5 linked regions of the Halioglobus japonicus genome follow. The protein of the gene in region 2 interacts with the protein of the main gene of each other region in a pairwise test. Links are inferred from orthologs where the notes say so. Each region holds a gene or a part of one and is shown on either strand. Other genes may lie near its edges.

Region 1 (2,711 bases), 230 kb from region 2 along the record:
AGGTATTGATATTGTTGCGGATAACAGTCGCAAAATATATCCAACCGGTACTCATAATGCGCCGTTTGACTGGACAGTCGGGCAGGGTCTGGTCGATGAGATTGCAGGGCATTATCCAGTACAAAGACCCCGCTTTGCACCAGGCGATGCGGTATTTTTCGATCACTTCAATCTACATCGAACCGGGTTTGGTACCGTCGATAAACATCATCGTTATGCGGTGGAATCTTGGTTTTTTGCCGCCTCATTGGCGCCAGAAGCCCAGCAGCCGTTGTTGTTTTGATAACAGGGTGGCTAATATTTCTAACTCACCTCGCATCATCCGCCCCATTGTAAAGCTGGCGATCCGGCAGGAGCCGGAGGAACAATGAGGGGCTTGCGACGAAAATTGAAGTATAGGACAAATAAACGGCCTGCTGGGAGTAGGTTTCCTCACTGATCATGCTAACTGAGATGTAGAAATTCTCGAAATATCCGCCTATGGGCCCGAGACGTTGTTGGCTAAGGTGCTCTCGCAATTCATATTCGTCTATCCCTGAACGAGAGCCCGCAGTAGGCTGTGCCGTGGGTTTTTCAGTGGCGTCTTTACTGATAGGGGTTTGGGAGTTCGCTTCCTGCGAAAAGAGACTGCGTGGGAGGTGGCGCCCTGGTTGGGGGCATCAGGAGTGGCCGGACAGGCGCTGGCCGCATGGCGGTCGGCCGGTGTCCTTACTACCGCATTTGCGCCCGCCTTAAGTGCCTTGCCATGTCTGGCCGGAGTGACCTCCCCGCGCCATCGGTGGTTCGGTCGGGCCGCGCAGGACCAGGACGCCGTGGTAGCGGGTGAGGTTGATTCTTGGTTTAGGCACTAGTGCCGCCAATCGTGCAATGAAATCTACTGGCGAATGACGTCCTTCTTACTCATTTGCTTTTCAATCTCTTGGAATAGAACCTGGTATTGCGCCCACCACAAACCAGCCACCCGGCCCGCCTGGCGTTTGTCTTCGCATTTCGTTGATTTTCTGACTTCTTTGCGCCCACTGAACATGAGCTGAAGGTGCCTGGGGATATGTATACGTGTGTGCCACGTGGACCCGTGGCGATTGCGAACTAGGAAGCGTTGATTGTTCATGGATTGACCCCTTCTTGAGATCAATCATTCAGCTTCACCGTACCACCCACCGTATCACCTGGGGCAAGAATGGCTCTGAGAGCCTCTGAGAGCCCGTATGACGGGCTTTTCAGGAATGTTGGTGCCGAAGGCGGGACTTGAACCCGCACGAGCATAGCTCACTACCCCCTCAAGATAGCGTGTCTACCAATTCCACCACTTCGGCGTGTCTGTTTAGTTCAGGTCGGGAAGATCCTCTTCGCCTGCTTCCTGTGCAGTTCCCACTGCAGCGGGAAGGTCTTCATCAACCACCGGCAGTTCCTCGACTGCGGCGGGCTGCTCAGCCTGCATGCTTGCCGCGGGAATTTCAATACCCAAATCGTTGCTGGGCGCTACCGCATTGGTGGCGATCAGGGCCAGACCAAAGCTGGTGGCGAAAAACAGGGCCGTCAGCCAGGCGGTAGCGCGAGTCAGTACATTACCGCTGCCGTCGCTACCGAACAGGGTCTGCGAAGCGCCGGCGCCAAAAGAGGCTCCCATATCCGCACCCTTGCCCTGCTGCAGCATGATCAGGCCAATAATGGCCAGCGCTACCAGCAGGTGTACTACCAAAATAATCTGTTCCATTTCCTCTCAGCCCCAGCGGGCTGCTCCAATCGTTCCGTCAGGCCTTCAGCCTGCGGCCGCGATAATCGCGTTAAAATCTTCGGCCTTCAGGGCCGCGCCGCCCACAAGGGCGCCATCAATGTCATCCTGGGCAAACAGCTCGCCGGCATTACCGGGCTTCACGCTGCCACCGTACAGAATACGCGTCTGCTGCGCATCCACTCCCAGATCCTGCAGTTGCTTGCGAATAAACGCATGCATTTGCTGAGCCTGCTCTGGCGAGGCCGTCAGGCCTGTACCAATCGCCCAGACCGGCTCGTAGGCGATGACCAGTCCTGCGGTGCCAACGGCACCTTCAAGGCTGCCCCGCAACTGTCTTGCAACCACTGCCTCAGCCTCGCCCGATTCACGCTGGTCGAGTGTCTCACCGACACAGACAATCGGCTTTAAACCTGCCGCCGCTGCCGCCTGCAATTTGGCCGCTATCAACGCATCTGCCTCGGCGTGGTAGCTGCGGCGCTCGGAGTGTCCGAGAATCACCCATTCACAGCCCAGCTCCTCCAGCATCACTGCCGCCACATCTCCGGTATAGGCACCCGGTTCAGCATGCCAGCAATCCTGGGCGCCAACAGCAATAACGCTGTTGGCACAGGCTGCGACAGCCTGGTCCAGGTGCACGTAAGTAGGGCATACCGCGACATCTACAGTCTCAGGGACGCTCTGGGCCATCAAGCCGTTCAGCAACGTGCCGACACTGTCCCGAGAGCCATGCATTTTCCAGTTTCCTGCTACTAGCGGCCTGCGCATGCTCACCCCCGGGTCAAAAAAGCGGCGGCAATCTTAACCAAGTTGCCGCGTCGTGGCAAGGCGCTTCATCCCAATACTGCCTCTACTTTTGCAGCAAGCTGAGAGCACAGCTGCTCAACCTCAGCGACATCCTCGCCCTCAACCATGACCCGTATGACAGGCTCGGTTCCGGAGGGGCGCAATAACACCCGGCCCCGCGAGCCCAGCG
Region 2 (3,291 bases):
GCTTGCACCCAGATGTGACTCGGCCACCGCTACCGGCGCCGCGCAGAATGCATTCTGGGTAAACACGCCGGCACAGTTGGCGCCAGGGGCCAGCTCCATCAATACCAGGTCCTTGCGTCCCGGTGTCTTTACACCGGCAGATACCGTGGCCAGGCGCAGCCCTGGCACGGGCAGGAGCTTGGGGAGCGTATCGTTTCCTACGGCCATCAAATCACCTTAGAGCTTGCCGCAACACTGTTTGTATTTCTTGCCGCTGCCACAGGGGCAGGGATCATTGCGGCCCACCTTGGGCGCTTCGCGGGTAAAGGTGGAGGGCTGCTGCGGCGCTTGCGGCTCTTCCGCCTCGGACTCACCCATCGCAGATGCTTCGGCGTGCTGGAAGGCGAGCTTTTCACGCTCGGCAGCTTCCCGGCGCTGCCGCTCAATCAGCTCTGCTTCATCTTGGCGCTGGATTTGCACATGGCTGAGGAATTTCACCACCTCAAGCTTGAGATTGCTAAGCAGGTCTTCAAACAGGGCAAAGGACTCGCGCTTGTATTCCTGCTTGGGGTTTTTCTGGGCGTAGGCGCGCAGGTGAATACCTTGGCGCAGGTGGTCCATCGTCGCCAGGTGCTCCTTCCACAGCGTATCGAGCACCTGCAGCATGATCTGCTTTTCGATCTTGCGCATGTCAGGGCCCACAGATTCGCACTTGGCTTCATAGGCCGCCTGAACTTCATTCACAATTCGCTCACGCAGGGCTTCTTCGTGAAGCTTGTCGTCGGCGTCCAACCAGGACTGCACGGGCAGCGGCAGCGCAAACTCGGCTTCGAGCTGCTTTTCCAGGGCTGGAATATCCCACTGCTCTTCCACGCTCATCTGCGGAATAAAGCTGTCGACCGCCTCGTTCACCACATCAGCGCGAATAGCCGTAATAGTGTCGGAAATGTCCGCTTCACCAAGCAGGTCATTGCGCTGCTCGTAAATGATCTGGCGCTGGTCATTGGCGACGTCGTCATATTCCAGCAACTGTTTGCGGATATCGAAGTTGCGGCCTTCTACTTTGCGCTGGGCTTTTTCAATCGCGTTGGTCACCATGCGGTGCTCAATCGCCTCGCCCTTCTCCATGCCCAGGGCCTGCATGAAGTTTTTCACCCGGTCAGAGGCGAAGATGCGCATGAGGTTATCTTCCAGCGACAGATAGAACCGCGACACACCGGGGTCACCCTGGCGCCCGGCACGGCCGCGCAGCTGGTTGTCGATACGGCGTGATTCGTGTCGTTCAGTGCCGAGAATATGCAGGCCGCCGGCCTCCAGCACCTGCTGGTGACGCTGCTCCCAGGCTTGCTTGAGCTCGGCTTTGCGCACATCGGAGATTTCGCCAGCGGCAGTCATTTCTGCCTCCAGATTACCGCCGAGCACGATGTCGGTACCGCGGCCCGCCATGTTAGTGGCGATGGTCACAACACCGGGGCGGCCCGCCTGGGCGATAATTTCCGCCTCCTGTTCGTGGTATTTGGCGTTCAGTACCTTGTGCTGAATCTTGGATTTGCGGAAACGCGCCGACAGTTCTTCTGAGGTTTCAACAGAGGCCGTACCTACCAGTACCGGTGCACCTGCCTCCATACAATCCTTCACGTCGGCAACAATGGCGTCGAACTTCTCTTCGCGGCTGAGGTAGACCACATCGTTGAGGTCCTTGCGTTCCTGCTTCTTGTTGGTGGGAATGACCAACACTTCCAAACCATAAATCTGGCGGAATTCAAAGGCCTCTGTATCCGCGGTACCGGTCATGCCGGCGAGCTTGTCGTACAGGCGGAAATAGTTCTGGAAGGTGGTGGACGCCAGGGTCTGGCTTTCACTCTGGATCGCCACGCCCTCTTTCGCCTCGATCGCCTGATGCAGACCTTCAGAGAGGCGCCGGCCGGGCATGGTACGACCGGTATGCTCGTCGATCAGCACCACCTGCCCTTCCTGTACAATGTACTCCACATCCTTCTGGAACATGGCGTGGGCACGCAGGCCTGAATACACGTGGTGCAGCAGGTTCAAGTTGGTGGCCGCGTAGAGGCTGTCGCCCTCCTGCAGCAGACCTTCGCGAATCAACAGTCCCTCAATGAACTCATGACCGTCTTCAGTCAGCTCCACCTGGCGGGCCTTCTCATCCACAGTGAAGTGGCCGGACTGGCCTTCAACATCAGCCTGGAGCGAAGGAATGAGCTTGTTAATGCGCTTGTAAAGCTCTGAACTGTCTTCAGAGGCGCCGGAAATCACCAGCGGTGTACGGGCCTCATCGATCAGGATGGAATCCACCTCGTCGACAATGGCAAAGGCCAGGTTGCCCTGCATCTTGTCACCCAGGGTGAAGGCCATATTGTCGCGCAGATAATCGAAACCAAACTCGTTGTTGGTGCCGTAGATAATGTCGGCGCTATAGGCGGCGGTTTTCTGTTCCGGCAACTGCCCGGAGCGAATCACACCCACACTGACACCGAGGAATTCATACAGGGGCCCCATCCAGGCAGCATCCCGGGTGGCGAGGTAATCGTTGACCGTAATCAGGTGTACGCTGCCTGCCAGCGCGTTCAGGTAGGCCGGCAGGGTCGCTACCAGCGTCTTACCCTCACCGGTGCGCATCTCTGCAATTTTGCCTTCGTGCAGCGCCATGCCGCCGATCAGCTGCACGTCAAAATGGCGCAGGCCCAGAACCCGCTCGCCAGCCTCACGCACAACGGCAAACGCTTCGGGCAGTATCTTGTCCAGGGTATCGCCGTTCGCCAGCCGACCTTTGAATTCTTCCGTCTTGGCTTTCAGCTGCTCATCGCTGAGCGCCGCCGTGTCTTCGGCCAGGGCATTAATCTTTTTGACCACCTTGCCCAGGCGCTTGAGCTCCCGGTCATTGCGGGTGCCAAAAATCATCTTCAGGGGATTGCCAATCATAGCTGTTCAACTTGTCTTGTATACGAAACAACCCGCCGGACCTACGTGGACGGGCGGGAACAAAAAGAAGGGATTATACGCGTCAGCGGCGGGTTCGTCGTATGTAACTTGACGGGTCGACTGAGCGACCGTGCTTGTAGACTTCGTAGTGGACATGGGCACCGGTACTGCGACCGGTGGAACCCATTAAGGCAATCGGCTGGCCCTTGCGCACCACATCACCCGGCTTGACCAGGCTCTCTTTATTGTGGGCATAGCGGGTGACAAAGCCATCGCCATGGGAAATTTCAATGGTCTCACCGTAACCGCTCTTGGACCCCGTCCAGGTAACAACGCCGGCCGCCACAGAGATGACATTGGTGCCTTCCTTAC
Region 3 (3,022 bases), 270 kb from region 2 along the record:
ATTACTTTCGGCGGTGCCTTGGCCTCGATGGTTTTGGTTTCCATCGGGCTCGACCAGTTCCACAACATAAATGCCAGGATCATCGCATGCAGGGCGATGCTTGCCATGGCCGGGCGCACCACAATGCGCGGCGCCACGGGCTTGGCATAGACGGAGTCAGTGCTCACTGAGGGTTCTCGGTTACCAGGCCGACACTGGGCGCACCGGCCTGTTGCAGGGCGACCATCACCGTCACAACCTCGCCGTAGGGGACAGCCTCGTCACCCCAGATAAGCACCGGCTTATCCGGGTTGCGCTTAATCACTTTAGACACCCGGTCCTTGATGGTGGCCAGCGCAAGCACCTGCTTCTCCTGCCCCAGGTTCAGAAACAGCTGGCCACTGGCATCCACGGATACGATTAACGGCTCGCTGTCCTGATTTTCGACAGGGTCCGCGGCGGCCTCGGGCAGATCAACTTTCACCCCCTGCATCAGCATGGGCGCCGTGACCATGAAGATAATCAGCAAGACCAGCATCACATCGATATACGGCACGACGTTGATCTCTGCCATGGGTTTGCGCTTGCCGCGGGCTCTGCTCACGGTAGCTCAGCCTCCCTGACGGGCGCGCAGTGCGTACGCCTGGCGGTAGAGAATACTGGAGAACTCATCTACAAAAGTGTCATAGCGGTTACTGAACACCTCTACCTTGGCGGCAAAACGGTTGTAGGCGAGTACCGCAGGGATCGCAGCAAACAGGCCCATGGCGGTTGCAACCAGCGCCTCGGAGATACCCGGCGCCACTGTGGCAAGCGTTGCCTGGGTAGCATTGGCCAAGCCGCGGAAGGAATGCATAATGCCCCAAACGGTGCCAAACAGACCGATATATGGGCTGGTGGAACCCACAGAAGCCAGAAACGCCAGGTGACGCTCGAGACGTTCTTCCTCACGCAATACCGCCACACGCATGGCGCGCCGTGAACCCTCCAGAATGGCCTCGGAGTCCATTTCCTTTTGCTGGGCCAGGCGCGAAAACTCCTTGAAGCCCGCCCTGAAAATACTCTCCATACCCAGAATGGCATGCCCGTCGGAGGCCTTTTCGTTCCCTTCGCGATAGAGCTGGGAGAGATCGATACCCGACCAGAAACGCTCCTCGAAGCTGTACATTTCCTCGCGCGCATTACGGAAGTAAATATAGCGCTGGACGATCATGTACCAGGACAGAATTGAGGCCATGACCAGCATTGCCATGACCACCTGCACGGTGAAACTGGCGTGAAGAATGAGGTCTATCAGGCTAAGTTGCTCTTCCAAGAGGGATCCCCTTTTGCGTTATGTCATTCTGCCCCGGACAGGCGTGCCACCATATCCCGGGGTATACGGCGCGGTTTGACCGAAGTGCTGTCTACGCATGCGATGCGAATGTCGCCACCGGCAAGCACTTCGTCGCCGCGCAATACTCGCTGGGCAAAGGTCATCGAGGCCCCGCCCAACTCAGTGATCTCTGCCGTGGCGATCAATTCATCGTCCAACTTGGCAGGTGCCCGGTATTCTACCGCCACATTGCGCACCACGAACATCAGATCGTTATTGAATATGTAATCTTTGCCGTAGCCCATCGCCCGCATGAACTCCGTGCGAGCGCGCTCCATAAATTTGAGATAATTGACGTAATAGACAATACCACCGGCATCCGTATCTTCAATGTAGACACGTAGCGGCAGAGAAAATTCCTGGCCAGACGTCACTCTTCCTGCCCGCCATCTAGATCCAGCGACAAATTGCCCGCCTCACCTGGCCTGGGCTGAGGCAGCCCGAAATGCAGGTAGGCGTTGCGCGTCACCACTCGGCCGCGGGGTGTGCGCACCACATATCCCTGCTGGATCAGGTAGGGTTCGAGCACATCTTCAATCGTCCCGCGCTCCTCGGAAATGGCCGCAGCTAGGCTATCGACCCCCACCGGACCGCCATCGAACTTCTCAATCATGGCGAGGAGCAGGCGGCGATCCTGGTGATCAAAGCCCTGCTGGTCAACGCTGAGCATATCCAGCGCGCGGTCAGCGACTTCAGCGCCAATATGGCCATCAGCCTTCACTTCCGCGTAATCGCGGACCCGGCGCAACAGGCGATTGGCAATTCGGGGCGTGCCCGGGAGCGGCGCGCAATTTCGGTGGCGCCCTGCTTGTCGATGCCCATACCGAGAATGCGCGCCGAGCGCTCCACAATATGTGCAAGGTCGGCGACCTCATAGAACTCAAGGCGCTGCACGATACCGAAACGATCGCGCAACGGTGAGGTAAGCAATCCCGCGCGCGTGGTGGCACCGATCAGGGTGAAGGGAGGCAGGTCGAGCTTGATCGAGCGGGCCGCGGGACCTTCCCCGATCATAATGTCGAGCTGGTAGTCCTCCATGGCCGGATACAGCACTTCCTCTACGAAGGGGCTGAGGCGATGTATCTCATCGATAAACAAGACGTCGCCGGGCTCGAGGTTGGTCATCAGCGCAGCGATATCACCGGCCTTCTCCAGCACCGGTCCTGAAGTCGTTTTAAGGGACACGCCCATCTCGTTGGCAATAATGCTCGCCAGCGTGGTTTTGCCCAGCCCGGGCGGGCCAAAAATCAGGGTGTGGTCGAGCGGCTCACCGCGGCCTTTGGCCGCCTGCAGAAATATACTCATCTGCTCGCGAACAGCCTTCTGGCCGACGTATTCATCCAGCGATTTCGGGCGAATAGCGCGATCGAGGGCATCCTCCCGGGGGCCTTCAGGCTCCGGGGCGATCAGGCGGTCGGTTTCTATCATCCGCTCACCATCGATTTCAGGGCCCGGCGGATCAGCTCTTCCGAATCCGCAATGGAGTCATCGTTCACTGCGGCAACCACCTTGGCCGCTTCGGCCGGCTTATACCCGAGGGCAATTAGCGCGCCCTCGGCGTCGGCGACCATATCGGCCACCGGTTCGATCACAGCGCCACCAGCGGACCCGCCGGCTTCCATCTCGCCGAGCCAGTCCTTGAGCTTGTCGCGCATCTCAATCAACAGG
Region 4 (2,918 bases), 3.0 Mb from region 2 along the record:
CTTCGAACAGGCCAACGGTGGCACCTTGTTCCTCGACGAGATCGGCGACATGCCGGCGGAAACCCAGACCCGCCTGCTGCGGGTACTGGCCGATGGTGAGTTCTATCGCGTCGGTGGCCACACCCCGGTCAAAGTCGACGTACGTATCATCGCCGCCACCCACCAGGACCTCGAGGCACTGGTGCGCAAAGGCGACTTCCGGGAAGACTTGTTTCACCGCCTGAACGTCATTCGAATCCACATTCCGAAACTCGCGGAACGCCGCGAGGATATTCCGCGCCTGATGCAGCACTTCTTTAACCGGGCCGCAGAGGAACTCGGTGGCGAGCCAAAGATTCTGCTGCCGGAGACCCAGGATTACCTGAGCTCACTGGAGTGGCCGGGCAATGTGCGGCAGCTGGAAAATACCTGTCGCTGGATAACCGTCATGGCCTCCGGCCGCGAGGTGCACCTGGCAGACCTGCCCCCCGAGCTGAGTAAAGATGTGGCCGAGCAGGTCACCGAACGCGGTGACACCGACTGGAAGGATCTGCTGCAGCGCTGGGCCCGCAACGAGCTGATTCAGGGCAAGGACCACATCCTGCAACAGGCCACCCCCGCCTTCGAAAGAGTCATGATCGAAGTCGCCCTGCAGCATTCACAGGGGCGCAAACGCGATGCCGCGGAGTTGCTCGGCTGGGGGCGCAATACCCTGACCCGAAAAATGAAAGATCTGCAGATGTAGCCTGTGCGACGGGCCGCCGGTAGTATGCGGCCATGCTGCACATTGTCCTGTACCAACCTGAAATCCCGCCCAATACCGGCAATATCATGCGCCTGTGTGCCAACACAGGCTGCGCCCTGCACCTGATCGAACCACTGGGTTTTGATCTCGATGAGAAAAAGCTGCGCCGGGCGGGGCTGGACTATCGCGAATTTGCCGAGGTTGAAACCTACCCCCAGCTCGACGATTTTGTAGCGGCCTATCCGGATGCCCGGCTCATGGGCATGACCACCAAGGGCTCCACCGCCTATCACCAGGTGACATACCAGACGGGTGACGCGCTGCTGTTTGGGCCGGAAACCCGCGGCCTGCCCGCTGAGATCCGCGATGCGCTGCCCGCCGGACAGCGCATTCGCATACCGATGCGCGAGAACAGCCGCAGCCTCAACCTGAGCAATGCTGCGGCCATCGTCACTTATGAGGCCTTGCGCCAGCTGGGGTTTGAGGAGCTGGGCTAAGCGCCCACAAAAAAGGGGCCAAAAGGCCCCTTTTCATCAGCGAAAGTGCGTTGCTCTTAGTGAGCAGGCGCCTCCGCTTCACCGGCTTGTGCTGCCTGAGCCAGCGCCTGCTGGTACAGAGCATCGAAGTTAACCGGCGCCAGCATGACGGGCGGGAAACCGCCTTTCACGCACAGGGTGTCGATGGCTTCACGCGCGTAGGGGAACAGAATGTTCGGCGACGCGGTACCCAGAACACGGCGCAGTTCTTCGCCTTCAAAGCCCTGGATGTTGAAGATACCTGCCTGCTGTACTTCCACCAGGAACGCAGTCTCTTCCTCGATTTTAGTGGTCACGGTGATAGACAGAACCACTTCGAAGTTGCCTTCATCGTCTACCTTATCGCTCTTGGTGTTCAGGTCAACATTGACCTTGGGCTGCCAGGGCTTGCGGAACACTTCCGGCGTGGAAGGAGACTCAAAAGAGATATCCTTAGTGTAGATGCGCTGCATCTGGAATTGGGGTTGAACCTGTTCGTCGGCCATGTTGCCGTCCTCCTTCGGTTTTATCTGTTAACGGCGCTTATGACACCAGTTGAAGTAATTCATCGAGCTTGCCCTGCCGTTCGAGCAGAGCCAGATCGTCGTAGCCGCCTACATGGCGATCACCGATCCATATTTGCGGCACCGTGCGGCGGCCGCTCTTTTCCATCATTTCCCTGCGCAGCTCCGGGTTCGCGTCCACACCAATGTCGGTGTATTCCACGTTCTTGCTGTCGAGCAGGAATCGGGCCGGATGCAGTAGGGGCAGAACCGGGTGGTATACAGCGTGACTGCATTACTCATGCGCTTTATCCGTTATTAACCACAGGCAACTGGAGATTCTTCCACTCCATCATGCCGCCGGTCATGATATTCACCTTGGCATAACCCTCAGCATTGAGCTTTTTGCCCACTGCGCCAGCGGATTGTCCCATCTTGCATACCAATACAATGGGTTTGTCGCGGTAGTTTTCAAGGAGGCCGGTGTTATTCATGAGCTTGGTCGTGGGCACATGCATCGCATCGACGATATGTCCCGCGCGAAATTCCGCGGTATCGCGCAAATCCACGAACACGCCGTCTTCGGCGTTGACCAGGTTAATTGCCTGCTGTGGTGTCAGTGAGGTGCCTGATTTGCGGGTTTCGTGCATGAACAACATGATCACGACAGCCAGCAAGGCCGCCACCAGCAACCACTGCTGGGCCAGAAATTCGAAAAATAGAGCCATGGCTTTACTTCAATAAGTGCGCTGTGAACCCGCGCCGGACCAGGCCTGCGGGGGAATGCCAAAAGGCCGCAAGTATACAGCTTCATCCCCCCCGCAACCAGCCCCGGTAATCCTTGGCAAAACCAGCAACTGTGGGGCCCCCGGCGGTGCGCACAGCGAGCGGACAGGGTAAAATGCCGGCCTTTGATCTCCCACAGCCGGACCACCCATGAGCAATAGCCAGAAACAGCCCACCGTACTGATCATTCTCGATGGCTGGGGCCATCGCGAAGAGATTCAGGACAACGCCATCGCCAACGGCAACACCCCTGTGTGGGACCGCCTGTGGCGCGATGCGCCGCATACCCTGGTGTCTGGGTCCGGGCTCGATGTTGGTCTGCCCGCAGGCCAGATGGGCAACTCCGAGGTGGGCCATATGAGCCTCGGCTCGGGCCGGGTGATTTACCAG
Region 5 (2,991 bases), 320 kb from region 2 along the record:
AGCAGGGCGCAGTGCCGAACATTGAAACCCAGCACAGTCATGCTGCCGAGCCGGGCGATGTACGCCGCTGGCCGGTGCTGCTGGCGCTGGCCGTTGCCCTGCTGGTGATTGTCATTTTACTGGTGGAGCGGATTACCACTGAAAAGCCAACGCAACCCGCGGCCGTCGTAGGCGAGCAGGCCCCCGTGGTGGTGCCGCCCGAACCGACAACGTCCGAATCCATGTCGATTAGCGGTGAAGCGACAGGAACCGTTCCGGTTGCAGCCTCACGTCCGCAGGTTTCCTCGGCGCCGCCGCCTAAAGTCAGTTCGCGTGACACCGGAGTGCCAACGGCGGCAACCCAACCCGCGGCTCGCTCTGAAGTGAGTGCGCTGTATGCACAGCAGGAACAGCCCGCGGCCGAATCCGATCCGACCCCCAAACCGGTTGCTCGTTCCACTACCCCAACGCCTGCGCTCTCGGTCGAGCCAGAACCGCGGATGGCTGAGCAAGAGGTGAATATTGAAGCGATGGTGCGTCAGGCGGAAGCTGAGTTGGAAAACGCACGCCTGGAAGAACACCCTGCACCGTTTCTGGAGTCCTTATCTCAACAGGTCAAGGACACTATCCCCACGCTGTACTACCAGCGTCACGACTACTCCGGTAAACCGGGACGGTCGCGTGTCACATTGAATGGCAACCAGTTGGCGAAAGGTGGCAAGGTCGTTGGGGTCAGGGTCGACGAGATCCTCGCCGACTCCACCGTCCTCTCCTATCAGGGCACCACGTTTCGTCTGCGGGCCCTGAACAGCTGGGTCAATCTCTGATTACAGGCCGAGGTAGTTTTTCATAATGTCGAAGATCTCCGGCTGGCGCAGATAGGGCGGTACCAGGCCCTGGCCCTCGGCATTGGCGTATAACGGTACTGCCGCGCCGGTGTGTTCTTCCATCATGAAGTTGGTGGTTGCGTAGTTCACCATCATGACCCCTCCTTCCGGTGTCTCGATAAGCGAAACATAACCGGGGCTGTAGGTGGGAATGGGGTAGGCCGCAAACAGGCTGGGATGGGGAATCAATTGCGCGGCCTGGGAGTGGTCCGCCGTCACCAGGACCAGCGTATTCGGGTGCTGCTCGGCGAATGCCAGGGCGCTGGCCAGTGCCTCATCGAGCTGTTCCACCTCACCAATCGACCCGCAGGGCTTGCGCTCGTGTGACTGCTTGTCGATAGAGGCGGATTCAATGGTCAGGAAAAAGCCCTTGTTATTGTCCGCTGCGAGGTGGGTGAGGGCCGCGTCCGTCATCTGCTTGAGTGTCGGAACACTGGCAAATTCCGGGTTGGGCTGGCATTCCATCGATTCTGGCAGCGTGACATCGCCGAGATACTGATGGACATGGTTGAGCAGGCTCGGCGCGGGCTGCTCAGAGGCGCGGCCGTCTTCGCCCTGCATTCGCACCGGCATGGTGCTCTCAGAGAACAGGCCCAGCAGGCGTTCTCCAGTTGGTGCCTTGCTCAACGCATCAGCAGTTTCGACGACATTGAAACCGTTGCTGCGCGCCAGGTCGGCGACCGAAAGCTGGCTGCCCTCTGCCTTGGGGGTAAAGTGTTTGCTGCCACCACCGAGAATCACATCCACGTCCGACTCTGCGAGTTGCTGGGAGATCGCTCCCGGACCACCATTTTTCTGCATGTCCTGCGGGCAGCCACCAATGTGAATGCCACTGAATTCGACCCGCTCGATCTGGTCGGGGTTCTCGCAAAAGCGCTGGCTGACGTGGGCGGCAAAAGAGGCCGGTGTGGCATCGGTCACGCTGGCCGTTGAGACAATACCGGTGCGGTAACCTGCCGCCTCGGCTATTTCGATAATCGTTGGAATGTCCTCGTCACCGCCGGCGGTGGTCGCCAGTCGGCCGCGGCTGGTCACTACGCCCGTCGCCAGGCTGGTCGCGGTATTTGCCGAGTCAGCCACGTAAATCGGCTTGCCGTTGACCCGGTCCTCAATGGTGAGAATCTGGGAGGCACCCCGCACAGGCATGGAGTCCAGCAGCAGTTCGCCCTGGGCGCCCTTGAGGTAGTTACGAGCAATGGTGACCTGCTGTTCATCCATGCCGTCGCCGATGATGAGAATCACCTGGCGAGGTTCCTGCGACGCGGTTTCCGCCAGCAACGGCGCCCCTGGGATGGCGATGGCAAGTGCGGCGAGTGCCGCAGACACAGCTTTGTTCATGCTCAATCCTGTTATTGGCAAGTCGTTGGACAAAATAACGGCGTCATTGATAGCACAAAGCCTCTAGCGATGCCCAGAGCCTATGCGGCCTTTGCGTCCGGGAGCCTAGTAAATTTTACCGCTGCACGCATTTGGTGCCCGCGCACCGATATGGACGCCCTGTGCTTAAATTTTGCCCCGATATGTGGCACGATTTGCGGTTCTGTCCGGTTCAGCTTCCGCGGGCTGCGGCAGAGGGGGTGGCGCACAGCGCCTGACAAATAAGAAATTAGAGGTGATTTCAATGAAGATGATGACCGCCATCATCAAGCCTTTCAAACTGGACGATGTTCGCGAAGCCCTGCACCAGATAGGGATTGCGGGCATGACAGTGGAAGAGGTGAAGGGTTACGGCCGCCAGAAGGGCCATACCGAGCTATACCGAGGTGCAGAGTACCTGGTGGAGTTTCAGCCGAAAGTCAAAATCCAGATCGCGATTGCCGATGCGCAAGTAGACGCGGCTATCGATGCGATTTGTGAAGCAGCCAGCACCGGCAAAATCGGCGACGGCAAAATATTCGTCGCACCACTGGAACAGAGTATTCGAATCCGCACCGGCGAGACCGGTGAAGAAGCACTTTAAGGAGCGCGGCCATGCGTAATTTTTCCAAGCTGGCGGTGCTCGCCAGCACGGCGTTGGTGGCTAACACCGCCAGCGCCAGTGAACTTAACCAGGCGGATACCGCCTGGATTCTGACAGCCACCGCTCTGGTGCTGTTTATGACCATTCCCGGCCTGTCGCTGTTTT

The links.
Region 1: the proteins of secA (region 2) and secG interact in binary tests that used the Escherichia coli proteins (3 or more experiments, as listed by UniProt). The link is inferred for Halioglobus japonicus from one-to-one orthologs.
Region 3: the proteins of secA (region 2) and ybgC interact in binary tests that used the Escherichia coli proteins (3 or more experiments, as listed by UniProt). The link is inferred for Halioglobus japonicus from one-to-one orthologs.
Region 4: the proteins of secA (region 2) and secB interact in binary tests that used the Escherichia coli proteins (3 or more experiments, as listed by UniProt). The link is inferred for Halioglobus japonicus from one-to-one orthologs.
Region 5: the proteins of secA (region 2) and BST95_RS16005 interact in binary tests that used the Escherichia coli proteins (3 or more experiments, as listed by UniProt). The link is inferred for Halioglobus japonicus from one-to-one orthologs.

The regions. Positions count from the first base shown.
Region 1 is NZ_CP019450.1:3,944,965-3,947,675, forward strand. The notes cover bases 22-2,709. They hold secG (preprotein translocase subunit SecG), read right to left. Parts: upstream 1,718-2,709; coding sequence 1,325-1,717; downstream 22-1,324. Other genes in these bases: BST95_RS18565 (phytanoyl-CoA dioxygenase family protein), read left to right, coding at 22-283; BST95_RS21465 (DUF6538 domain-containing protein), read right to left, coding at 875-1,111; tpiA (triose-phosphate isomerase), read right to left, coding at 1,763-2,503; glmM (phosphoglucosamine mutase), read right to left, coding at 2,569-2,709. Outside these bases: more of BST95_RS18565, read left to right, coding at 1-21; more of glmM, read right to left, coding at 2,710-2,711. UniProt on the Escherichia coli protein: Subunit of the protein translocation channel SecYEG. Overexpression of some hybrid proteins has been thought to jam the protein secretion apparatus resulting in cell death; while this may be true it also results in FtsH-mediated degradation of SecY.
Region 2 is NZ_CP019450.1:3,718,265-3,721,555, forward strand. The notes cover bases 17-3,284. They hold secA (preprotein translocase subunit SecA), read right to left. Parts: upstream 2,920-3,284; coding sequence 217-2,919; downstream 17-216. Other genes in these bases: argJ (bifunctional glutamate N-acetyltransferase/amino-acid acetyltransferase ArgJ), read right to left, coding at 17-207; BST95_RS17470 (M23 family metallopeptidase), read right to left, coding at 3,002-3,284. In the rest of the region: more of argJ, read right to left, coding at 1-16; more of BST95_RS17470, read right to left, coding at 3,285-3,291. UniProt on the Escherichia coli protein: Required for protein export, interacts with the SecYEG preprotein conducting channel.
Region 3 is NZ_CP019450.1:3,989,448-3,992,469, forward strand. Bases 24-3,022 are described here. They hold ybgC (tol-pal system-associated acyl-CoA thioesterase), read right to left. Parts: upstream 1,729-3,022; coding sequence 1,318-1,728; downstream 24-1,317. Other genes in these bases: tolA (cell envelope integrity protein TolA), read right to left, coding at 24-167; tolR (protein TolR), read right to left, coding at 164-553; tolQ (protein TolQ), read right to left, coding at 590-1,294. Also shown: more of tolA, read right to left, coding at 1-23.
Region 4 is NZ_CP019450.1:758,753-761,670, reverse strand. Bases 12-2,906 are described here. They hold secB (protein-export chaperone SecB), read right to left. Parts: upstream 1,746-2,906; coding sequence 1,278-1,745; downstream 12-1,277. Other genes in these bases: gpmI (2,3-bisphosphoglycerate-independent phosphoglycerate mutase), read left to right, coding at 2,679-2,906; BST95_RS03650 (rhodanese-like domain-containing protein), read right to left, coding at 2,051-2,470; BST95_RS03655 (glutaredoxin domain-containing protein), read right to left, coding at 1,783-1,965; trmL (tRNA (uridine(34)/cytosine(34)/5-carboxymethylaminomethyluridine(34)-2'-O)-methyltransferase TrmL), read left to right, coding at 757-1,221. Also shown: more of gpmI, read left to right, coding at 2,907-2,918. UniProt on the Escherichia coli protein: One of the proteins required for the normal export of some preproteins out of the cell cytoplasm. It is a molecular chaperone that binds to a subset of precursor proteins, maintaining them in a translocation-competent state.
Region 5 is NZ_CP019450.1:3,395,232-3,398,222, reverse strand. The notes cover bases 6-2,973. They hold BST95_RS16005 (alkaline phosphatase), read right to left. Parts: upstream 2,205-2,973; coding sequence 807-2,204; downstream 6-806. Other genes in these bases: BST95_RS15995 (ammonium transporter), read left to right, coding at 2,838-2,973; BST95_RS16000 (P-II family nitrogen regulator), read left to right, coding at 2,488-2,826; BST95_RS16010 (general secretion pathway protein GspB), read left to right, coding at 6-806. Also shown: more of BST95_RS16010, read left to right, coding at 1-5; more of BST95_RS15995, read left to right, coding at 2,974-2,991.